DNA from 4 places in the Marinobacter sp. 3-2 genome. Region 2 is predicted to be linked to each of the others. Evidence: predicted binding sites of a transcription regulator. Region 2 holds the regulator's gene; each other region holds the start of a gene.

Evidence for each region. Region 2 encodes FliA, which starts transcription of late flagellar genes. Its sites were predicted from a motif close to CTAAAGTTTNNNNNNNNNNNGCCGNTAA; they were not measured.
Region 1: EDB94_RS17980 (methyl-accepting chemotaxis protein) is a predicted target of FliA. The motif match lies at 3,739-3,766, and genes of this name have one in related genera.
Region 3: EDB94_RS17510 (methyl-accepting chemotaxis protein) is a predicted target of FliA. The motif match lies at 4,548-4,575, and genes of this name have one in related genera.
Region 4: EDB94_RS07800 (methyl-accepting chemotaxis protein) is a predicted target of FliA. The motif match lies at 1,915-1,942, and genes of this name have one in related genera.

The regions. Positions count from the first base shown of each region.
Region 1 is NZ_RJUQ01000018.1:32,593-38,483, forward strand. Features, by position in the region: gene pyrC (dihydroorotase) at 1-682, shown strand, start outside; gene rnt (ribonuclease T) at 727-1,383, shown strand; gene EDB94_RS17980 (methyl-accepting chemotaxis protein) at 1,458-3,704, opposite strand; gene EDB94_RS17985 (SDR family oxidoreductase) at 3,862-5,847, opposite strand.
Region 2 is NZ_RJUQ01000011.1:339,709-345,599, reverse strand. Features, by position in the region: gene flhA (flagellar biosynthesis protein FlhA) at 1-195, shown strand, start outside; gene flhF (flagellar biosynthesis protein FlhF) at 256-1,563, shown strand; gene EDB94_RS03375 (MinD/ParA family protein) at 1,632-2,444, shown strand; gene EDB94_RS03370 (RNA polymerase sigma factor FliA) at 2,476-3,219, shown strand; gene cheY (chemotaxis response regulator CheY) at 3,382-3,765, shown strand; gene EDB94_RS03360 (protein phosphatase CheZ) at 3,786-4,571, shown strand; gene EDB94_RS03355 (chemotaxis protein CheA) at 4,588-5,891, shown strand, end outside.
Region 3 is NZ_RJUQ01000017.1:147,347-153,237, forward strand. Features, by position in the region: gene EDB94_RS17495 (valine--tRNA ligase) at 1-950, shown strand, start outside; gene EDB94_RS17500 (ketopantoate reductase family protein) at 956-1,849, shown strand; gene EDB94_RS17505 (cob(I)yrinic acid a,c-diamide adenosyltransferase) at 1,863-2,420, shown strand; gene EDB94_RS17510 (methyl-accepting chemotaxis protein) at 2,466-4,496, opposite strand; gene EDB94_RS17515 (hypothetical protein) at 4,617-5,504, opposite strand; gene ampD (1,6-anhydro-N-acetylmuramyl-L-alanine amidase AmpD) at 5,505-5,891, opposite strand, start outside.
Region 4 is NZ_RJUQ01000013.1:80,464-86,354, forward strand. Features, by position in the region: gene EDB94_RS07785 (EAL domain-containing protein) at 1-779, shown strand, start outside; gene EDB94_RS07790 (hypothetical protein) at 874-1,125, shown strand; gene EDB94_RS07795 (hypothetical protein) at 1,122-1,676, opposite strand; gene EDB94_RS07800 (methyl-accepting chemotaxis protein) at 2,010-3,935, shown strand; gene EDB94_RS07805 (NADH-quinone oxidoreductase subunit L) at 4,062-5,636, shown strand; gene EDB94_RS07810 (YbcC family protein) at 5,636-5,891, shown strand, end outside.

The DNA of each region.
Region 1 (5,891 bases), on a different contig from region 2:
TATCTATCCGGTTCTGGAGGCCATGGCCGATTGTGGCATGCTGCTGCTGGTACACGGAGAGGTAACCGATGCCGATATCGACATTTTCGACCGGGAAAAGGTATTTCTGGAGCGTGTCCTGGCACCCACTCTCGAGGCTTTCCCGAACCTCAAGGTTGTACTGGAACATATCACCACGGCCGATTCCGCAGAATTTGTCCGGCAGCACGCCGGTGACAACCTCGGTGCGACTCTGACGCCCCAGCACCTGATGTACAACCGCAACCACATGCTGGTAGGCGGCATTCGACCGCATCTCTATTGCCTGCCAATCCTGAAGCGTAACCGCCATCAACAGGCGCTCAGGGACGCGGTTGCCAGCGGCGACAAACGCTTTTTCCTGGGCACGGATTCTGCCCCTCATTCGAAGGATCGCAAAGAGGCAGCCTGCGGTTGCGCTGGCTGTTACTCGGCTTACGGCGCAATCGGCCTGTATGCGGACATTTTCGAAGAGCTTGGCATCCTGGATAAACTTGAAGCATTCGCCAGTTTCAACGGGCCGGATTTCTATGGCCTACCGCGGAATACCGATACCATCACCCTGATTCGTGACCCCTGGACCATGCCGGCAGAGCTGCCGCTGGCTGACGGAACCATCGTGCCCCTCAAGGCTGGTGAAACCGTTCACTGGAAACTGGCGTAAACCTGACTTATTCCTTCTCACACACGGCCAAGACCGGAGCTTGAGTGACTGACGAAAACAAACCACCGCATCCCATGTCCCGCCGCTTTCGCGGGTTTCTGCCTGTTGTAGTCGACGTGGAAACCGCTGGCTTCAATCCCGAGCGGGACGCCCTGCTGGAAGTGGCGGCAGTGATACTGACCATGGACGACGATGGCTGGGTGCGGCGCGCTGAAACCCACGTTCAGCAGATCGATCCTTTCGAAGGCGCGAATCTGGAGCAGTCCGCGCTTGATTTCACGGGTATTGATCCGTGGAATCCGGAGCGAGAAGCGGTACCCGAGCGGGAAGGACTCAGCGAGATCTTCAGCCCCATTCGCAAGGCGGTGAAGAACCACGATTGCAAGCGAGCCGTCCTGGTGGGCCACAATGCCACCTTTGACCATAACTTCATCTTTGCAGCCGCGCTGCGGGCCGACATCCGTCGTAACCCGTTCCATCCTTTCTCAACCTTCGATACCGCCACGCTGGCCGGCCTGGCCTATGGCCACACGGTTCTGGCCCAGGCCTGCAAACTAGCGGGCATTCCGTTCAGCAACAAGGAAGCCCATTCCGCCGCCTATGACGCGGAAAAAACCGCAGACCTGTTCTGTGGCATTGTGAATCGCTGGAAAGAACTGGGCGGCTTTCCGCCTCCGGTGATCCCCGAAGAGACCGAGTAACCGCCATAAAAAAACCCGCTGAAGCGGGTTTTTTTATGTGTGCCAGGCATAATTGTGGAAGGCACGCCTCGCACTCAGCTGACTTTAAAGCGGGACAGAGAATCCTTGAGCTGATGGGACAACTCCGCCAAGTCACCACTGGCTTCGGAGATCTGGACCATGGCCTGTTTGGTCTCCAAGGACTTTTCAGCAATTGTGGATACGTTGCGCGTTACTTCTTCGGCCGTGGCTGATTGCTCTTCGGAAGCCGTAGCAATCTGCTCCGCCATACCGGACATCCGGGCAACCTCTTCCACTGCCTCGCGAAGCTGCAACACTACGGTTCCTGCCCGCTCAGAAATACCTCTGGCCTGGGTGCTGCAGCGGGTAACCACCTTTGAAGCACGCTCCGAAGAATTAACCAGAGTTTCGATGGAACTACTGATCTCCTCGGTCGCCTTCTGGCTGTTCTGGGCCAGGCTGCGCACCTCATCCGCGACCACCGCGAAGCCCCTGCCCTGTTCACCGGCCCGGGCCGCTTCAATAGCGGCATTCAAAGCCAGCAAGTTAGTCTGGTCGGCGATGGACTTTATCGAATCCAGAACCCTGGTGATGGATTCCATATTCTTTCGCAAGTCCTCTATGCCGGCTTCTGCTTCCTCCAGTTCCCTGGCCATAGCACGGGTGTCCTCAGCGGAGGATTCCACCTCGGTGGCGCTGCGGCTGACCGCCTCATCAGTGCGCCGGGCGGCGGCTGCCGATTCCGAGGTATTCTGGGACACCTCGCTGATGGCAGAGGACATTTCTTCAATGGCCGACGCCACCTGCTCAGTCTGCTCTGCCTGCTGATTCACACTGTCCAGAGTCTGCGAGGTGGTACCGGACAACTGTTCAGATGCACTGGCCTGGCGCTGGGACGCTTCTTCAACCTTGAAGATCACTTCTTTCAGGTCTGACACCATCTTGAGCATGGAGCCGTATACGCCCGTAGCCTTGTCACTGTCGGACGAATCAATGACCAGGTTACCTGCAGCTACCTGTTCCGCCAGTGCCTGCAATTCGGACGGGTCTTTGCCGAGGGGTTTCATGATCCGCACTGCGGTCCAGACCGCGACGGCCGCCACGGCCAAGAGCACAATAGCAATGGCTATCGCCGCCAGCGTCCACATTTCACGCACCGGCGCCAAGGCCTCGTCTTCGCTAATCTCCGCCACCAGCGCCCAGTTCAGCCCGCCTACGGTAACTGGCCTGTGGGCGGAAAACACTGGCTCGCCACGGTAGGACGCAACCACGCCTTCACCGGAATTTCCGGCCAGGGCCTCATCCACCGATGTCGAACTAATGCGTCCATTCTCTGGGTCGGCAAAGGAAGCGACAACACTGCGGTTTTCCGGATCCAGGTAGGAGTCTGACCGCATCAGGTTATCCGGCCCCACCAGATAGGCATCCCCGGTTTCGCCCATGCCATCTCGTTCCATCATGATGTTGTTCAGGCTGTCGATGGGAAACTGGAAGGCCAGCACGGCCAGCCGCTCATCTTTTTCGGAATATATGGGGGTTGCCACAAATCCGGCGGGCGCACCGTAGGACGGTACATACCGAGTAAAATCAACAAAAGTCGGAGCAGTATCCTGTCCGTCAGACATCGCCTGACGATAGGCTGCCGCCAGGCCAGAATCCGCGTAGGGACCGTCTTTCAGGGAGGTAGCAAAATCCACCTCTTTGGCTACGGAATAGATAACATGGCCTGTATCGGCATCAATCAGATAAATATCGTAGTAGCCAAACGCCTCCTGAAACTCCTTGAACGAGGTGTGCCACTGTTTGTGAAGCGTGTTATAAAACTGCGCGATATGGACGTCAGCCGATACCAATTCGTCTTTCTGCCCCACAGGATTCGGGTTGTCCACGATGTAACCCATCTGCAGAGCCAGGCTGTTTTTGCTGAGGGATGCAACGAAGTCCGAGGCTGAACGTCCGCTAGCACCACCATTTTGCTTCAAGGGTGGCAAAAAATTCTGCTGATAATAAGCCTCGACGTTTTCTCGTAAGGTCGACTGCTCCTCTTGTACCAGTTTTTCATAATTCTGGAATGCCAAACCAAACCCCTGGGCCGCCGTTCGGGTCCCGCGATTATTGGCCATGGCTTTCAGCTGCCGGGCAATAGTGCTGAGATAATCTTCAACACTATGCTGCTTATTGGTAGCCGCAATAGAGAGTTGTTGCAACGCCTGTTCCGTCAGGCTCTGTCGGGCAATTTCGGCGTTAAAAAACGAGATGGCAATGACGGGAAGCAGGCCAACCAGCAGCAAAGTCAGCAAAAGACGTTTCTTGAGAGTCATCAATAGCCCTTCTTTTATATTGTTCTTATGTTAACCATCGGCTATCGGCACGTTTTCTTTAGCCCAGAACAATTGATAAAAGAGGCGAATCTCGTTTAACCCATTAATATGGGAGGGGGAGTAACTCCCCCTCCCACTGGAGTCATGGGCTACCACGTTACCAGTAGATGCCCCGCATGATGGCGGCGAAAGCCACCTGCTCGCTGGACACTTTTGGCTTCTCCCCGGAACGGCTACCGGCGGCGGCCGGTGAATCCGGGAACATCCGGTAACCGGTGTTCATGACGATCTCGGCCATCTTGGGCGCCAGGGCGTGAAGCACCTGGGCAAAGATACCCAGGCGGGTAGCGATTCGCTTCGGCCGATAGACAATGGCATCGGCAACCATGGTTGCCGCCTCGTCCGGCGTTAGCGTGGGGACAGAATCGTAGATCTTGGTTGGCGCAATCATCGGCGTTTTCACCAGCGGCATGTTAATGGTGGTGAACGTGACATTGCGATCCGACCATTCCGAAGCGGCGCAGCGGCTGAAGGCATCCAGCGCGGATTTGGAAGCCACGTAAGCCGAGAACCTGGGAGCGTTGGTCAACACACCGATGGACGAGATGTTGACCACGTGACCGCGGCGATTCTCAAGCATCTTGGGCGCAAAGCCCATGATCAGACGAACGGAACCAAAGTAGTTCAGCTGCATGGTGCGCTCGAAATCGTGGAAGCGGTCGAACGACAGATCCAGTGAACGGCGAATCGAGCGCCCGGCGTTGTTGACCAGCACGTCGACCTGGCCATGGTTATCCAACACGGTCTTCACGAACTCGTCGCAGGCATCCATATCGGAAAAATCGCAGGGATAGGCGTGCACGCTTGCGCCCCGGGACTCCAGCTCTGCGGCCACTTCCTTCAGGCGCTCGAGTTTGCGGGCACCGATCACGAGGATCGCGCCGGCGTCTGCCAGTTTCTGGGCAGTTGCAAGACCAATACCGGACGTAGCACCGGTCACCACGCAGACACGACCTTCAACCGTGCCCTTGAGCGTGCGGTCCTTGAACAGGTCCGGATCCAGATTGCGCTCCCAGTAATCCCAGATCACCGGCGCGTAGTCCGGCAGACGGGGCACTTCAATGCCTGTGCCTTTCAGAACGCGCTCGGTTTCGCGAGCGTCAAAACGGGTCGGGTAATTAATGAACGACATCACGGATGGCGGAATGCCCATGTCATCAAGGATTGCCGACGTCAGACGCTTCACCGGCGGCAAGTTCTTCAGGCTCTGACGAATGAACGGAGGAATAAAGCCGAACATTCGCGAATCGATCCGCATCCCCATTCTGGGTGCGTGACCCGCCTCGCTGAAGATGTTGAGAATTTCACCAACCTTGTACGGGTCGGTATCCACCAGGTGGAAGCATTTGCCGTCTTCACCTTCGAGGTGGGCAATGTGATCCATGGCGTTAACCACGAAATCCACCGGCACAATGTTCAGACGCCCACCCTCGACACCAATGGTCGGAACCCACTGGGGCAGCGCGTGGCGGATTTTCTGGATCATTTTGAAGAAATAGTAGGGGCCATCCACCTTGTCCATTTCACCGGTAGCGGTATGCCCAATCACCATGCCCGGGCGGTAGATGCGGAAGGGAACCTTGCATTCCTCACGAACGACCTTTTCAGATTCGTGCTTGGTCCGCAGGTACGGATGATCCAGCTTCTCGGCTTCCTCGAACATGTCTTCGCGGAAGATTCCCTTGAACAGACCGGCAGCCGCAATGGAAGAAACGTGATGGAAGTGCTTGGCGCCCATCGCTTCCGCAGCATTCACCGCAGCGCGGGTGCCCTCGATATTGGTTGCCTGCTGGGCTTCTTCATCTGCGCCCATATCGTACACGGCGGCGAGGTGAAAGAAGTGGTCGATTTTCCCTTTCAGGGCTTTCATCGTCTTGGCGTCGATGCCCAGATTCTTGCTGGTCAGGTCGCCTATGACGGCCTTCACCTGGGTTTCATCCGCGCCCCAGCGCTCACGCAATTTGTCCAGCTTGTCCTGGGATTGTTCACGTACCAGTACGTGGACAGTGCCACCACGTGCCAGAAGCTTCTCCACCAGGAAACGGCCAATAAATCCGGTGCCACCCGTCAGGAAATAATTCATCAATCTTCCACCCTGCCTGTTGCTCTGTTGTTGTCTATCCATGC
Region 2 (5,891 bases):
CTCCAGCGCTCGCTTCAGGAGAGCGTCCAGCGTCAGGAGATGCTCGGCAAGCCAGCCATTCTGCTGGTGTCCGGGCCCCTGAGGCCGGTGCTGGCGAAGTTCGCCAGCTACGGGGTAGAGCGGCTCCATGTGCTCTCGTACCAGGAAATTCCGGATAACAAACAGATTACGATCGTGGCGTCCGTTGGCCAGTAACGGCGCGGATGACAGAGCGGACAGCGCCGGCACGGCGTTGCCGGTGGAGGAAGAGGCATCATGAAAGTAAAACGGTTTTTTGCTCAGACCATGGCCGAGGCGCTCAAGCAGGTCAGTGAACAGATGGGGCCGGACGCCGTGATCCTTTCCAATCGTCGGGTCGACGGCGGTGTCGAAATTGTGACGGCGCTGGACTATGACGAGAATATGGCGCGCCAGCGACTGGGCAACCAGGCAGAAGAAGCCACCAACGGGTCCCGCTTGGCCGAGATGCAGGCCGACCAGCACAGGCGTCTTGAGGACGAGCTGAGCCGGTCCCGGGACCGCATCCGTGAAGTACGGGAAAAGCGGGCATCGCAGGGCGCGAGCTACGCCGGTTCGTTCGCTGCCATTCAGGAAGAGGTGAGCGGTGGTTTTGGTGATATTGAACCTCTGCCACAGGCGCCGAGGGAAGCCTATTCCGATGAGCTGGCGCAGATGCGGGCCGAGATCAGCTCGCTCAGAGACATGATGCAGGGCCGTCGGCCGCAAACGGAGCCGGAGGTTTCTGCGACCACCGCCGTGCAGCAGAGGCTTGCCGAGCGCTTGCAGGAGTTCGGCCTCGGCAGTGATCTGGCGGGGTCAATTTCCCGTCGTCACAAGGCGGGGCGTCTGGAAGACGGTTGGAAGCAGTCCCTGAAAATGCTGTGTACCGGGGTCCGGACCTCCCGCATGGAGTGGCTGGATGAGGGCGGCGCCTACGCGTTGGTGGGGCCGACAGGGTCCGGGAAAACCACCACCATCGGAAAACTCGCCGCTCGCTACGTGCTCAAGCATGGTTCCGATTCCGTGGCCCTGGTTACCACGGATCGCTATCGGGTGGCGGCGCACGAGCAGTTATTCGTGTTCGGTCGGATCCTGAATGTGCCGGTTCGGGTCGTGGATGAGAGCCACAGTCTGGACGATATTCTGGACGAGCTGTCAGACCGTCATCTGGTGCTGATTGATACCGCCGGACTGACCAGTGCGGACAAAGGCTATCAGGAACAGCTGGCCGAACTGGCTCGCAGCCATCACAATATCAAAACCCATCTGGTGGTCTCGGCAACCAGTCAGCCTCGCATCATGAAATCCGTGTGGCATTGCTATAAGATGGCAAATCTTGCGGGCTGTGTGATGACCAAAATCGACGAGGCCCTGACGCTGGGCGAGTCTCTCGGGTTTGTGATGGAAACCGGTCTGCCGGTAGCCTATTACACAGACGGCCAGAAGATTCCTGAAGACCTGCACCACGCAGAAGCCGTTCCGCTGGTGCGGTTGGCCGTGGATCGGCTGAAAACACTCCAGCAACAGCAAGCGGTCGCAGAGGGCCTGAAAGAACACGCCTGAGACCGGACAGATTGACAGCAGGCGTCGGAGACAAAGCCGGCGAAACGTGGCGAGAGACCAAAAACAGTATGAGCAGAGCACATCCGGTACAGGTGATTGCAGTTTCCGGCGGAAAGGGTGGTGTCGGCAAGAGTAACGTGTCGGTGAACCTCGGAATTGCCCTGGCGCAGAAAGGCCGGAGAGTGGTGCTGCTCGACGCCGATCTGGGGCTCGCCAATATCGACGTCTTGCTGGGCATCACTGCCAATCGCAACCTCCAGGATGTTCTGGCGGGCGATTGTGATCTGAAGGACGTTCTGGTGAATGGTCCCGGTGGCATCAAGATTGTCCCCGCCTCTTCCGGTACCCAACGAATGACCCAGCTCAGCCCCATGGAACATGCCGGGCTGATTAATGCGTTCAGCGAACTGGGTGATCAGATCGATGTCCTGATCGTTGATACCGCCGCCGGTATTTCCGAGTCAGTGGTCAGTTTTCTGAGAGCGTCGCAGGAGCTGCTGCTGGTTGTCTGCGACGAGCCGACCTCGATCACCGATGCCTATGCCCTGATCAAGCTGATGAACCGTGATTATGGAACCAACCGCTTCCGTATTCTTGCCAATCAGGTCCGGAATGAGCAGGAAGGCCGGCATCTGTTTGAAAAACTGACCCGGGTCACCGAGCGCTTCCTCGATGTGGCACTACAATACGTAGGAATAGTCCCCTACGATGAGGCCGTGAAGAAAGCAGTTCAGCGGCAGCGTGCGGTGCTGGACGCCTATCCCAGGGCGAAAGCTTCACTGGCCATCAAGGCGCTGGCGGACAAGGTAGATAGCTGGCCGTTGCCGTCCTCTCCCCGCGGGCATCTGGAATTTTTTGTGGAGCGGCTCGTCGAAGTCTGAATCGGATCCAGTCAAACAAAAAACCGGATACATGACATTGGCGAAAAACCTCGGAATCTATAACCAGTCAAGTGCGCAGAAGCCGGCTCAGCTCATTGAGCAGCACGCGCCGCTGGTCAAGAAAATTGCCCTTCACCTGATGGCTCGCCTGCCGGCGTCCGTCCAGCTTGAAGACCTGATGCAGGCCGGCATGATCGGTCTGCTCGAGGCCGCCCAGCGTTACAGTTCTACCAAAGGTGCTACCTTCGAGACTTACGCCGGTATCCGTATTCGCGGCGCCATGGTGGACGAAATCCGCAAGGGTGACTGGGTGCCACGTTCTGTTCATCGCAACGCCCGTCGCATTTCCCAGGCCATCAAGGCCGTTGAAGATAGACTTGGCCGCGAAGCCCACGACCAGGAAGTGGCCGAAGAGCTGGGTATGGGGCTACCCGAATACCACTCCTACCTTTCCGATTCCAACAGCGGTCGACTTTTTAGCCTCGACGAGCTCAATGAATCCGGAGAGCTGCCGATAGAACAGACAGAGACGCAGGATAATCCCCTTGAGGGGTTGTCCTCCGATGCCTTCCGGCGGAGCCTCGCTGAGGCGATTGAAGACCTGCCGGAGCGGGAAAAGCTGGTGTTGAGCCTTTACTACCAGGAAGAACTGAACCTCAAGGAGATTGGCGCGGTGCTCGGCGTCAGTGAGAGCAGGGTAAGCCAGATTCACAGCCAGGCAGCCCTGCGCCTTCGGGGACGGCTCTCGGATTGGCGTCAGGAATCGGACAACTGACCGCGTTCAGTCTGTGTCGCCAACGAGGTAGTCTGTAGTTTTTGGTAACCGATGCTTTACAACCGAAGCAAAGGTCCGACAATAAGCGGTTAAAACAGCGGCCTGCTAGACTTTGAACGCAAAGGTCAAACGAATTCCGGGTGTTACTAACTGGAGGTCCCATTGGACAAAAACATGAAAATCCTCATTGTGGACGATTTCTCCACAATGCGACGGATCATCAAGAACCTGCTGCGTGATCTTGGCTTCACCAACACCGATGAAGCTGACGACGGCAACACGGCACTGCCAATGCTCAAAAGCGGCAAATACGATTTTCTGGTGACCGACTGGAACATGCCGGGCATGTCAGGCTTCGACCTGCTCAAGGCCGTTCGGGCGGACGAGAATCTGAAAACCCTGCCGGTATTGATGGTAACTGCTGAGGCCAAGCGCGACCAGATCGTTGCCGCTGCCCAGGCAGGCGTAAACGGTTATGTGGTCAAGCCGTTCACCGCTGCCGTGCTCAAGGAAAAGATTGAGAAAATCTTTGAAAGAATCCAGTAACCAGAGGTCGGATGGCTCTCATGAGCGATAGCAAAAAGAACCATCGGGGCCTTGAACCGGAGGTGACGGAAAAGCTCCAGCGGCAGGCAGCGGAACTGGCCGAGAGTGTTGATGCGGGTGATTATGCCAAAGCCATGACCCTGATCAATGAACTCAGCGAGGTCAGGGATCAGAGTCTGTACCGTGAGGTAGGGCGGCTGACGCGGAGCCTGCACGAAGCAATCCGGAACTTCCAGATTGATCCCCGTAACGCCGAGCAGCAGGAAGCATTGTCAAAGATGACTGATGCCTCTGATCGTCTCGAATACGTTGTGCAGATGACCGGTGAAGCAGCCAACCGGACCATGGACCTGGTTGAGGAAACCATGCCGGTGGCCAATGCCCTCAGAGACGAGGCCGCCGCGTTGCGTGATGAGTGGCAGCGCCTGCGCCGCCGGGAAATGCAGCCGGCTGAGTTTCGCGAGCTGTACGGCCGGATTGATCGCTTTTTTGTCAGCATGGCAACCGATGCCGACACCATGTACAGCAACCTGTCGGAAATCCTGCTGGCTCAGGATTATCAGGATCTGACAGGTCAGGTCATCCAGAAGGTCACCGCCCTTGTGAAAGAGGTTGAGGAGCAGATGCTCAGCCTGGTGGTGATGGCCAGTCATGTGGACCAGCTCACGGGCACGGTGCACCAGATTGAAGAAAAAGAAGAGTCTGCAGAGAAGGGCGTCGGGCCCCAGATCAAGGCCGATGAGCGTGAAGATGTAGTTTCGGGGCAGGACGACGTAGACGACCTGTTGTCCAGTCTCGGTTTCTGAATAATGAGGGTAACGCATGGCGTTTGATGCTGATGAAGAGATTTTGCAGGACTTCCTGGTAGAAGCCGGCGAGATCCTCGAAAAGCTGTCAGAGCAGTTGGTAGATCTTGAGCGACATCCTGACGACAGTGATCTGCTCAACGCCATCTTCCGTGGTTTCCATACCGTGAAAGGCGGAGCCGGCTTCCTTCAGCTTGAAGCGCTGGTGAACTGCTGCCATTCCGCGGAAAACGTTTTCGACATCTTGCGTAATCACAAGCGCAAGGTGGATTCCGAACTGATGGACGTGGTTCTAGAAGCACTCGACTACGTCAATGCCATGTTTGAGCAGGTCCGCAATCATGAGGAGCTGACACCGGCGCCGGACGAACTGATTGCCCGTCTGGATGCCTTGGCCCAGCCTGAAGGCGAGGGGGCACCGGCCGCTGCCGCTCAACCTGAGCAGGAAGAGAGTGAACCGGCAGAAGACGGTGGCGACATCACCGACGACGAGTTCGAACAGCTTCTGGATGCATTGCAGGACGAGAAATCAGCGGAGGTTTCCTCGGCTTCGAGCGCCGGATCGGCCGGCGGTGACCAGGAAAGTTCTGGAGACGACGAAATAACCGACGACGAATTCGAGGCGCTACTGGACCAACTGCACGGAAAAGGTCAGTTTGCCGGTGCGCCAGCTGGCGAGGAAGAGGCTTCTGGTAAAGAAGAAAGGCCGGCTGCCAAGGCCGGATCTGCTGGCGGCGATGACCTGATCACCGACGACGAATTCGAGAAACTGCTGGACGATCTTCACGGCAAGGGCGGAAGCCCGACCGCGGGCGGAGAGCCTTCAGCCTCGAAAGAGCCTGCAGCTCCAAAACAGCCCTCAGCGCCGAAACAGACTGCATCCTCAAAAGAACCAGCTTCACCGAAAGCAAACGCGTCAAAGCCCGAAAAGTCGAAGCCGGCCGAGAAGCCGGAGGCCAAAGGCGCTGCCGCACCGGCGATGCCTGCTCGCGAGAATGCCCCGGCCGCGGAAACGACGGTTCGTGTCGACACCAAGCGGCTCGATGACATCATGAATATGGTGGGTGAGCTGGTGCTGGTGCGTAACCGCTTGCAGCGTCTGGGTGCCGAAAGTGAAGACGAACACATGCACAAGGCGGTATCCAACCTGGATGTGGTTACGACTGATCTCCAGTCCGCCGTCATGCAGACCCGTATGCAGCCGATCAAAAAGGTGTTCGGCAGGTTCCCCCGCGTTGTGCGCGATCTCGCCCGAAACCTCAAGAAAGAGGTGAACCTGGTGATGCATGGCGAGGAAACCGATCTGGACAAGAACCTGGT
Region 3 (5,891 bases), on a different contig from region 2:
GCTACCGCAACTTCTGTAACAAGCTCTGGAACGCAGCCCGCTACGTGTTGATGAACACCGAAGGCGAAGACTGTGGTGTGAATGACGAGCCCGTGGAACTGTCTCTGGCCGACCGCTGGATCATCAGCGAGCTGCAGAGCTGCGAGCAGGACGTGATCCGTCACCTGGACCAGTACCGCTTCGATCTGGCGGCCTACGCTCTCTATGAGTTCATCTGGAACGAATACTGCGACTGGTATCTGGAACTGTCCAAGCCTGTGCTCAGTGATGAAGACGCCAGTGCCGAAGCCAAACGTGGCACCCGTCGCACCCTGGTGCGCGTACTGGAATCCGTTCTGCGCCTGGCGCACCCGATGATGCCGTTTATCACCGAGGAAATCTGGCAGCGGATTGCCCCCCTGGCCGGCAAGACCGGCGACAGCATCATGCTGCAGGCCTACCCGCAACCGGATGCCACCAAGCAGGATTCAGCAGTTACCGCTGATATTGAATGGCTCAAGGGCGTGATCGTTGCCGTGCGGAACATCCGGGGCGAAATGAACATCTCGCCGGCGAAGAAGATCCCGGTATTGCTGCGTGGCAAAGACGCCGAGGATCAGCGCCGCATGAATGACAATCGCCAGTTCCTGAGTTCCCTGGCCAAGCTGGAGAGCCTGGACTGGTTTGAGGGTGACAAAGCCCCCATGTCTGCCACCCAACTGGTGGGAGATATGGAAGTACTGGTTCCCATGGCCGGCCTGATTGACAAGGAAGCCGAACTCAAGCGTCTGGACAAGGAGCTGGAACGCCTGCAGAAAGAGATCGGTCGCCTGGAGGGTAAACTGGGTAACGAGAAGTTCACGGCCAAGGCTCCGGCCGAGGTGGTCGAGAAGGAACAGGAAAAACTCCGGGACGCCCAAAGCAGCCAGGCCCGCCTGAGCCAGCAAAGGGCCGATATCGAGGCCATGTAACCGGCATGATCGGTATTCTCGGCGCAGGCTCTCTGGGCAGGCTCTGGGGCGCAATGCTACCCAACGGTTGCGTTGCCTTCATGGCCAGACCGGGCGAGCCCATCGACTCAAGCGTCGATTACCGTTTCCGGCCCTTTGAGGGGCCGGAATCCTCCATACAGATTCCCTTCCTCAGGACCGGCGACACGCCGGACCTGATGCTGGTGACAACCAAGGCCGGTGATACCCTGAGCGCCTTAGCAGGCGTGATCGACCAATTACCCGTTGAAACCCCCATCCTGCTTTTCCAGAACGGACTGGGCAGCCAGCAAGCTGTCGCCGAGCGGTGGCCGGAGCGCCCGATCCTGGCCGCAAGCACCACCGAGGGAGCAAATCGACCTGAACCGGGGCTTCTCGTCCATGCCGGTACCGGCGATACCTGGGTGGGTCCGCTGACAGAGCAGGCCAGGTTCTCGGTGGACCGCGCGGTCGCCATGCTGGAAGACTCCGGCCTGGCCATTCATCCGGAGCCGGCCATCCTCCAGCGACTCTGGCAGAAACTGATCATCAATGCGGGCATCAATCCCTACACCGCGATCCTGAACTGCCCCAATGGCGACATCCTGTCTGCAGGGCTATATCAGGACACCATCGAGGAACTTTGCCGGGAATTGTCAGAGCTGATGAGCGCCGCCGTCCAGATTACGGAAACACCGGATTCCCTGCGCCAACGCATTGAACAGGTCGCTCAAAACACCGCCGGCAACACATCGTCGATGCGTGCCGATGTTCTCCGGAAACGCCAAACCGAGATAGACTTTATCAACGGGTATCTGGCAAAACTCGGAAAAGAACTCGGTATCGACACGCCGGTGAACCAAATGCTGACCGAACGGGTACAACAACTGTCGTCACATTAACAGGAGCAGACTGATGGGCAACCGCCTTTCCAAGATTTACACCCGCACCGGAGACGATGGCTCCACGGGCCTGGCCGATGGCAACCGGATTGCCAAGAATGCCCAGCGAGTTGAAGCCATGGGCACCGCTGATGAACTCAACTGCCATATCGGGTTGCTAATCGAAACCCTGGACAGCGAAGACGAACTGGTGGAGAGCCTGCGCCGCATTCAGCATCATCTGTTTGACCTTGGGGGCGAATTTGCCATCCCCGGCAGCCGTGTGATTGGTGACGAACACATCGAATGGCTGGAAGGCACCCTGGACCGGCACAACGAAGGCCTGCCACCGCTGAAGAATTTTGTCCTGCCCGGCGGCAGTCCCGGCGCCGCCCAATGTCACCTTGCCCGGGCGGTCTGCCGTCGTGCAGAGCGGGTTGTCGTCGCCCTCGGCCATGAGGACTCGATCAACACCGCTTCCCGACACTACCTGAACCGTCTATCGGATCTGTTGTTTGTCATCGCCCGCGTACTGGCCCGGCGCGAGGGTGGCGAAGAGATTCTCTGGGAACAAAAAAAATCCGGCCTCTAAGGGCCGGATTTTTTATGCGCCTGATCGCGCGCAAAGGTCCGCTGGTCAGACCTTGAACGCTTCCACCAGACGCTGAAGCGACGCTGTCAGTTGCGACATTTCTCTGGAAGAACCCAGGGTTTCTTCAGCATTGGCGGCTGTTTTATGGCCCAGCTCGCCAATCTGCTCAACGTTCGAGTTCACGTTTTTCGCGACGGCAGACTGCTCTTCGGCGGCCTGGGCGATCTGGTGACTCATATCCACGATCACGGAGATGCCCTTGGCGATTCTATCCAGGGCCTCTGTCACCTCTCCGGACTTCTGCACCGTTGCCTCGGTCACGTCCCGGCTGTTGGTCATGGCCGACACCGCGTCCTTGACGCCGCTCTGGAGCCGGGAAATCATGCCTTCGATTTCTTCCGTCGATTTATGCGTGCGCTGTGACAGCGAGCGAACCTCATCGGCAACCACCGCGAAACCACGCCCCTGCTCCCCGGCTCGGGCCGCCTCGATCGCGGCGTTCAGGGCGAGCAGGTTGGTCTGCTCGGCGATGGCCTTGATCTCGACCAGCACCTGACTGATGTTGTCACTGTCCTTGCTGACCCGGTTGATCACTTCCACCGCGCCTGAGATTTCACCTGCCAGCTTGTTGATGGTTTCAACCGTGTCGGCCACCACGCCCCGGCCGGTTTCTGTGTCCTGTTCGGCATTGCTCGCGCTGTCCGCAACCCGGTGCGCGCTTTCGGTGACTTCATGAACCGCCTCAACCATCTGGTTCATGGCTTCATTGATCTGGCCGCTTTCTTCCATCTGACGCGCAACCGCTTCGCTGTTGGCCGCAGCGGTGTCATTGACCCGGGTGGCCTGCTGGTCTACGTCCGCCGTCGTCCGGCTGACAGAGCGGATCAGCTCGGCAATCCGGTCGGTCATGTTATTGAATTCCGTCGTCAACTCGCCCAGCTCATCGCGGTTGCGCAAACTGATGTGCGTGGTCATGTCGCCGGCGGCAACGTTCCGCGCGGCTTCGCTGAAGCGGTTGATGGCAGTACGTACGGACATGAAGAAGCCGATGTAGAGATAGACAACCACAAGCAGCACGGCGATCAGGGCAACCACGATCAGGCGACGCTGGTTGATCTCACTCTCGAGCCGTGCGCGAAGGTTCGAGTCGACCACGCTGAAGGCAGCCGTCTTGACGTCGTCGTAGTGGGCCAACTGCCCGGACATCAGATCGTCGTATTCGGTCCAGGGCATTTCCAGACGCATGGGCGTTATCACGTTCAGATCCAGATGATCCCGAACCACCATCAAACTCTCGTCAACCCGTTGAATGGCGTTGCCTGCCTGATTGGCAAGGGCCGGCGATGCTTCAGAAGCAAGAGCCAAGGCCGGTGAAAGCAAGGAGGTGCGATTAGTCAACTGGTCATAGATTTCGTTCAGGGTTTCGCTCAGGGCATAACCTACCTGCCCCTCGACCAATGCGAAGATTCCGTAGGATTTTGCCCGACCGATCACGGTGCGTGCAGCCGGGAGAGAGTCCTGGACCAGGCCCAGAATCAACTGGTTTTCTCTTGAGGCCCCCTGCCCCAAACCAGAGATTTCAATGGTGGCCGAAAGCAGCGCCTGTGCCTTCTGAACGAATTCCTGATAATACTTGAACTGAGGATCGAAGCTGCCCTGATAATTGTCATCGGCCCGCAATGCTTCCCACTCCTGGCGAAGGCCTTCAACCTGATCGGCCCAGGAGCCAGTCGTATCGAACGAGCGCTCTTCTGCGGTCAGAGCCGCCAAAAGGCTATCAATCTCAGCGGCCGCTTCTTCGGAAACTGCGGTAATGGCACTCTCATCCTTGATGATCGCCGGTGAGCGATAGTCTCGATAATCCATCGCCGCATCCACCAGCCGATCCACTTGCTGGAGTTGCTCCAGCCCCTCGACACCCCGGGTCATGGTCTGAACCGAGCGGTTCAGCTCGGAAATGGCAAGCCAGGACAGCCCGCCAATTGGTAAAAGGAACAGAATGCTGATGAGACTGAACTTGTAGACCATCGGCAGCCGGTTCATCAGGGCAATGGCAGGATTAATGAGTTGCTTCACAGGGACCCTCGTGCTGGCAAATAACCACTGAACGTTAATTCTTTTCTTCTATTGTCGCCTAAAGTCTTAAAAACTTAAGCTTTATTTGTTGTTAAACTGTAATGTTTTATAAAATCCGGGCTAAACGACGCCGGAAATAACCAGCAGGGCGAGTATGCATATCCATACCAGCATGCTTCTGTTCAGCAGATCCCTTACCGCTCGCAGACTCCTTCCCCCAAACGCTGTCCACTCATCCGGGTGAATCCGGGAAAACCTCGCTGGATCCAGTGCATACCCGGTTAACGACCCGTTGGCCGAAATCATGAGTACCTCGCCCGCTTTTTTGGAGATTCCGGTCAGAGTCTGGCGAGTTTCACGCAGCCAGCCGGCCAGATCTCCGGCAATTCCGAACGTTAACGACAAAAGCCTGGCAGGGATCCAGCCGGCAAGGTCGGACATTTTTGCAAACCTGGGCCTGGCCGGCGCCTGCGGCCATTGCTCGGCGAGCGCTACCAGCCCACGCGCCAGGACCGCGAGACCGATACCGCCAACCACATACCAGAAAGCCACCAGAAAAAAGCGCTGGAACACCGAAACCATCAGTGCCTTGGACAGGGAGAGGTGCATGGCCTCGGGAGACACTGCGGCTCCCCGTTCATCGGCCGGAAGAAGGTCTTTCACATGATGCCAGGCCGACTGCATGTCTCCCCGATGCCACGCCTCCGCATAGGCCCGCAGTACCTGTCGCCAGCCCGGCGTTCCCATAAGGACGACCAGCACCAGGAACTCCAGCGGGTAAGCCGCCATTCTCCAGCCAGAAGACACCAGCAGGTATTCCGCAAGCCCCAGTATCAGGGCCGGCAACAGGACCAGTGCCAGCCCGGTTGCTATCCCCGATTCATGGCCGGCCCTGACCCGGCTGCCGTAGCGGAACCAACGGCGCCAGACCTCATCGCCAGACAGCATGTCCAGGGAATCCAGACGCCTGCGCACCATGTAGGCCAGAAGAAACACAACAAATACCATTCAGACGTTCCTCCCCGATCCTCGGACTATTTCCAGGGCTGACCGGAAATACCGCCAGTCAAAAGCCGGGCCGGGATCGCTCTTCCTGCCGGGCGCAATGTCGCAGTGCCCGGTAATCCGATTGGCCGTGATATCCGGCCAGGCCGTCATAATCAGGTCCGCCACTTTCGCCAGCATGCGATATTGCTCGGTGGTGTAAGGGGTGTCGTCGGTCCCTTCCAGCTCAATCCCGATGGAAAAATCATTGCATTCCTCCTGCCCTTCAAAACACGATCGGCCGGCATGCCAGGCCCGATCAAGCAGGCTGACAAACTGCACCAGCGCGCCATCGCGGCGAATCAGCAGGTGCGCAGACACCTGGACGCCCTCGATAGTCTTGAAGTAGGG
Region 4 (5,891 bases), on a different contig from region 2:
AGTACGTGTTCTTCGAGAATGCGCTCAGGAGGGCTGTTTCTGACAATCAACTCTTCCTTGAGTATCAGCCCCAGTTTGATCTGGAGCCTGGAAAACTCACCGGTATGGAAGCACTGATACGCTGGCAGCATCCAGACAAGGGACTGATTACACCGGATCGCTTCATACCGATCGCCGAGCAAAATGGCACCATAAGAAACATTGGACAGTGGGTGCTCCAAACCGCCTGCCACCAGGGTAAAGCCTGGCTGGATGCCGGCCTGGACATAGGACGCATCTCTATCAATGTCGCTGCATCGCAGTTTCACGATGAGAACTTTCTTGCCGAGGTATTAGCGATTGTGGACGAATCCGGATTGCCTCCAGAGCATCTGGAACTGGAGTTAACCGAGAGCTCGTTCATGCACCAACCCGAAAGGGCCATACCGAAGCTTCACGCACTCAGAGAGAGAAACATCACCATCGCCATTGACGACTTCGGTACCGGCTTTTCCTCCCTGAGCTACCTGAAAAGACTGCCCATCGACAAATTGAAAATAGACCGGTCTTTCGTGATGGATTTGCCGGATGACGAAGAAGACAAAGCCATTGTGCGTGCGATTATTGGTTTGGGAAAAACCCTCAAACTGAAAACGATTGCCGAGGGTGTTGAAACCGAGGCTCAGGTGGCGTTTTTCAAGCAGGCAAAATGTGATGCCCAGGGCTTTTACTTCAGTCGCCCCCTTGGTACGGACGCGATGGACGCGTTTCTTCGTTCGCCGCAGACAACCACGTTGTAAACAAACAGGATCGAGACCTGCGTCAGATCCATAGCAAGCAAACCACCGTAACCCTACCCTCATCTCTATTTAATACAGACGAAAAGGCCAAACAATGAGCGACGACAGTCGACCGGTAATGCTGACTGCCCGGCAAATAAGATTCCTGCAGGACCTGATCCTCGAAAAGCAGTACCAGCTTGCCGCCCAGCAGTCAGAGAATCAGCAGAGCACTGATTACAGTCAACTCAGCGAGCAAATGAGCCACACAACAGATCTGTTGATGCAGCTGACCGACGCATTGCCGGAAGATTGCGCAATTCCCCTCCAGGAAACTCCGGAAATCCCGGCGAGCACCTGCCCCTAGTGACCACCTAGTGGATGCTTGCGGGCTTCCAGGTTACCCAGCGACATTTTCACGTCTCGCTCCGACAGTTCTGGAAGATCGTCAAAATTCGAAATCTGCGGGAATTTCGAATCGATCACAGTCGCCAGCGTATCGTCGATACACAGGGTGTCTGCCACGGCCTGATGACAACCGGGCATCAGGATTGCCCTGACCTCGCCGATCTCTCTTGTCCCCGTCTCAACGTCGCCAGAGCGACTGGCGCTTATCACGGTGAGGGGCGCGCCCCAATCCACGGCGCTGCCATCAACAGGTTTCGCTTCAATACGCTCACAGGCTGTCAGGGTTGCTTCAAGCAACGTGCGGAAATTCGCGGATTCAGCCAGCCGTTCGGCCTTTTCACGGGCACTGCGTTCTTCGTCAGGCACCAATAATATGTAGGGCGTATTATCAACGAAGACACCCCAGTAGTCGGCTGCACTGGCTTCGGGTTTCGGGTAATAAACCCCGGCGGTCAGGGTCGAGTGCTTTTTCCTTCGAGCCAGGAAAGCGCCCTTTTTTTCACAATCCAATTCTTTGCCTCGGTCTTTTCCGGTTTTCACTTCTTGCACGCGTCGTCCAGGAATGCCCATTGAACGATGAGCTCGAGCTCCATCGATGGATCATTTCGTGGACGCCGAAATATGGTGATTGCAAGAAGGTTTTACAAACCCGCAGCCAGGCCTGTGCCTCCGGAGCGACATTTCTGCTCTCTTGGCAGCACATACGCGTCGTAATTTCTGGAATCATTCACGAATGACGAAATAATGATTAACGAAGCACCGATCCTGGCCGATATAAAAAAAGATCGCAGTGGTTTGCGTGCTCCAATACTCCGTCCGGCTTATAGATTCTGGGGAATCAGAATGTCTATCAGAAAACTGTTCATCGTCTCGATTGCCGTTGTTCTGCTGGTCATCGCATTGCTCGCAAGCATTGTGATCGCTTTGAACACGCAGAAAACGATCACGGCAGACGTCGCTGAAAGGCAGAGTGATCTTGTCGAGGAGATCACCGGAATGCTCTCCATCACCGACGAGCTCATGTCAAAACGGGTGAAGAATTCTCTGAATCTGCTGATTGAGCGTGGTCAGCAAATGGGAACCGCCAGGGTTCAGGGAACGGAACCCGTCGCAGGCAAATCGGCGCCAGCACTGTTTCTGGGCGACACCATGATCAACAACAATTTTGATCTGGTGGACGGGATTACCCAGGTCATGGACGGCACAGCCACACTCTTCGTTCGCGACGGGCAGGACTTCGTGAGGGTTTCCACGAACGTCAAGAAAGATGATGGATCCCGTGCCATCGGTACCAAGCTGAATATGGCGGGCGCCGCCGGGCAGGCCATCAGCCGGGGCGAAGCTTACTTCGGGCAGGTCGATATCCTCGGCAACCCCTACCTCACCGCGTACAGCCCGATCCGTAACGCCTCAAACCAGATTATCGGCATCTGGTATGTGGGCTATTCAGCGGACCTTGAAGAACTTGAAGCGGCCATCACCTCATCCAGCCTCTTGGACAGGGGGTTTCTCGCCCTGGTGGACGACAAGGGTCGACTCCGCATGCACTCCAACTCAATTGAGCCCGATCCACTGCAAAACCTGCTGGAAACCGAGCCGGACGGTTGGAACCTTGAACGCACTGCGTTTGATCCCTGGGGGTACCAGATTGTAACCGGCTATTCAGAAGACGAAGTGGCAGCCATGGTTCGCAATCAGACTATCAAGACGATCATTGCAATTCTGATCGGCGGACTGGTGCTGATCGGCTGCCTGAGTGCCCTCGCACAATTGGTTGTAGCCCGGCCTCTTCAAAGAATGATCAACGCCATCAACGACATTGCCAGTGGAGAGGGCGACCTCACTGTGCGGTTCAATGCAACGGGCAAGAGCGAACTGGATGTCATGGCCCAGGGCTTCGACCGCTTGCTTGATCGGTTACAAACCACGATTTCAGACACCAAAGGCTCGTCGGAAAGCCTGCTTGAGGCCTCGTCGAGTCTCAGGGGCATTGCATCGGACTCCGCAACCGTCGTCTCGCAACAAACCGAGGAGACAGAGCAGGTTGCAACCGCCATGAATGAAATGACAGCAACCGCTCAAACCGTTGCCGAAAGCGCATCCAGGGCCGAAAACATTGCAAAAGAGGCGGATGGCCTGGCCGAAAGTGGCCAGTCGCTCATTGCAAAAACCACCGCAAAAATACAGAGCCAGCTCGAAAACAACCAGAGCTCCGTGCAAACCAGCGCTTCACTGCGAGCAGCATCGGATAACATCGGTAATATTCTTTCCGTCATCGAAAACATTTCAGAACAGACCAACCTTCTGGCCCTGAACGCAGCGATTGAGGCAGCCCGAGCCGGGGAGCACGGCAGAGGTTTTGCTGTGGTCTCCGACGAAGTCAGGAACCTGGCCCGTCGAACCCAGGAATCAATCAAGGAGATCCAGGACCAGATCAATCACCTACAGGAAGGCGTTGCCGGTGTAACAAACGTTATTGAGGTTGGCAGCCAGCTGGCTACTGAAACCAACGACATGATCCGCGAAACCGGTAACGCGATCGACGCACTGCGCGAGAGCGTTCGAACCATTCGGGATACCAACATTGAAATGGCCAGCGCCGCCGAGCAGCAAAGCCAGGTTTCTGAGGACATCAACCAGCGCCTTGAGCACATTCGGCAAATGGCTGGCAGCAGCCAGGAGAACGCCGCATCAACCAATGAAGCGGCAGAAACATTGAAACAACTCGCTGAAAAACTGAAGTCTCAATTGGACTCTTACAGGACCTGACCCAGTTTCCATACCCGGCAATCATTCTTTAATAACGAACGAAACGATCAGATATATATATTTTTGTTCACAGCGAAAGCCTCGGATACTACGCGTACTAAATACTCCTGATTCCGAGGTCCTCGCATGTTCGATGTTCAGGCGATCGAATCCTTGTTCTCACTGCTGGTACCGGTGCTTTTCGGTGCCGGCGCAGTCGCGACCGGATTGGCAACCAACCAGAGCAACCTTCTCGCACGGTCATTGACCTTCAAGCTTGCCTTTGTATCGGCTTTGGCCGCCGCAATCGGAAGTTGGTGGTGGCCGGTCGATGGCGTCTGGTTCAGTCACGCGCCTCTGGCCTCAATCATGTTGCTGCTGATCACTTTGCTTGGAATGGTGCTGGGACGCTTCTCGGAGAGGTATCTTGCCGGGGATCCCGGCCAGCGCCGTTTCATGATCTGGCTTCAGGTGATCCTCGCCAGCGTGGCCATGATCGCCATCACCAATCATTTGCTGGTGTTCCTCGTCAGCTGGATTGCCATCAGCGTAAGCCTGCACCAGTTGCTGATGTTCTTTCCTGATCGCCCGCGCGCCGCCCTGGCGGCGCACAAAAAATTCATTTTTGCCCGAATTGCGGAGCTCTGCCTGGCACTGGCGTTCCTCCTGCTTTACGTCCAGTACGACACGCCCTTTATTGATCGGATTCTGGTCCAGGTATCCGGTGCAACAGAGGTGCCCGCCGGCGCCCAGATCGCTGCGGTTTTGATGGCTGTGGCTGCTTTGCTCAAATGCGCACAGATGCCTTTCCACGGTTGGCTGATTCAGGTGGTGGAATCACCCACGCCGGTTTCTGCCCTGCTTCACGCCGGCGTTGTAAACCTTGGCGGTTTCCTGATGATTCTGATGGCACCGCTTATTTCCGAAGTAAGCGCTGCCCAGTGGCTTTTGCTTGCCGTGGCAGGCCCCACGGCGGTGTTTGCAAGCCTTGTTATGATGACCCGTATTTCCATCAAGGTAAGGCTGGCCTGGTCAACCTGCTCCCAGATGGGCTGGATGCTGGTTGAGTGCGCTCTGGGGCTGTACGAGCTGGCGCTCCTGCATCTGGTTGCGCATTCCGCGTACAAGGCTCACACCTTCCTGAACGCCGGCAATACCGTTGAGTTGTCGATGAAAAAACGCCTGGTTGCCGTCAATGAGCCCGGGCCAAAACAGTGGCTGGCCGCTGCCGCCCTGGCGGGCCTGTTCATGCTGCCGACTGTTTTCGTATCCAATGAGGCCGGCACGGCGCACATGTTTTCATGGATTGTGCCAGGCATCGCCCTGACGATTCTGCTCTCAGAGTTCCTGTCAGCCGGCGGCGGCGTTCTCACCGTTGCCCGTGGCCTGGTTATTGGTGCTGCCTTCTGGGCACTGTACTGGCTACAGAAAACCTTCTTCGGTTTTCTGCTTGCGCCACCGGAAAGCCAGGCAAGCCTGCTGGAAGTGGTTTTTGTCGCTGCCCTTATCGCAATACTGGTACGCGGCTACTACCAGATTCGCTACCACCGTTTCTCACCCGCAGGCGCCAGGCTTTATCGGTTCCTGTTCGCCGCGGGCTACCTCGATGAGTGGTCCACCCGTCTGACCCTGAAAATATGGCCTGCCAAACTGCCTGATGTCGTTCGGCCGCGAGCCGTGGTCAGCGTCTCTTCAACCTCTGGTTCCAGGGAGTCCGCATAATGTTAGCGTCGAGCCTTAATGCCACCACCGAAGCAACCACCCATACACCAGATTGGCATGCGGCCGTCACCGATGCCTGCGCGCGAATCGCGCCCTCCTGGCCATTGGATCAGATGATCGCCGTGAATCCGTTCTGGGAAATGCGGGACCTGCCATTCACCAGGGTCGCTTCACGCATGGCGGCACTCAATGGCACCTGCTGCCAGAATCAGGCCGCGCTTGCCGGACAGGGCAACGGCTCGGCGGCCGCGGAGA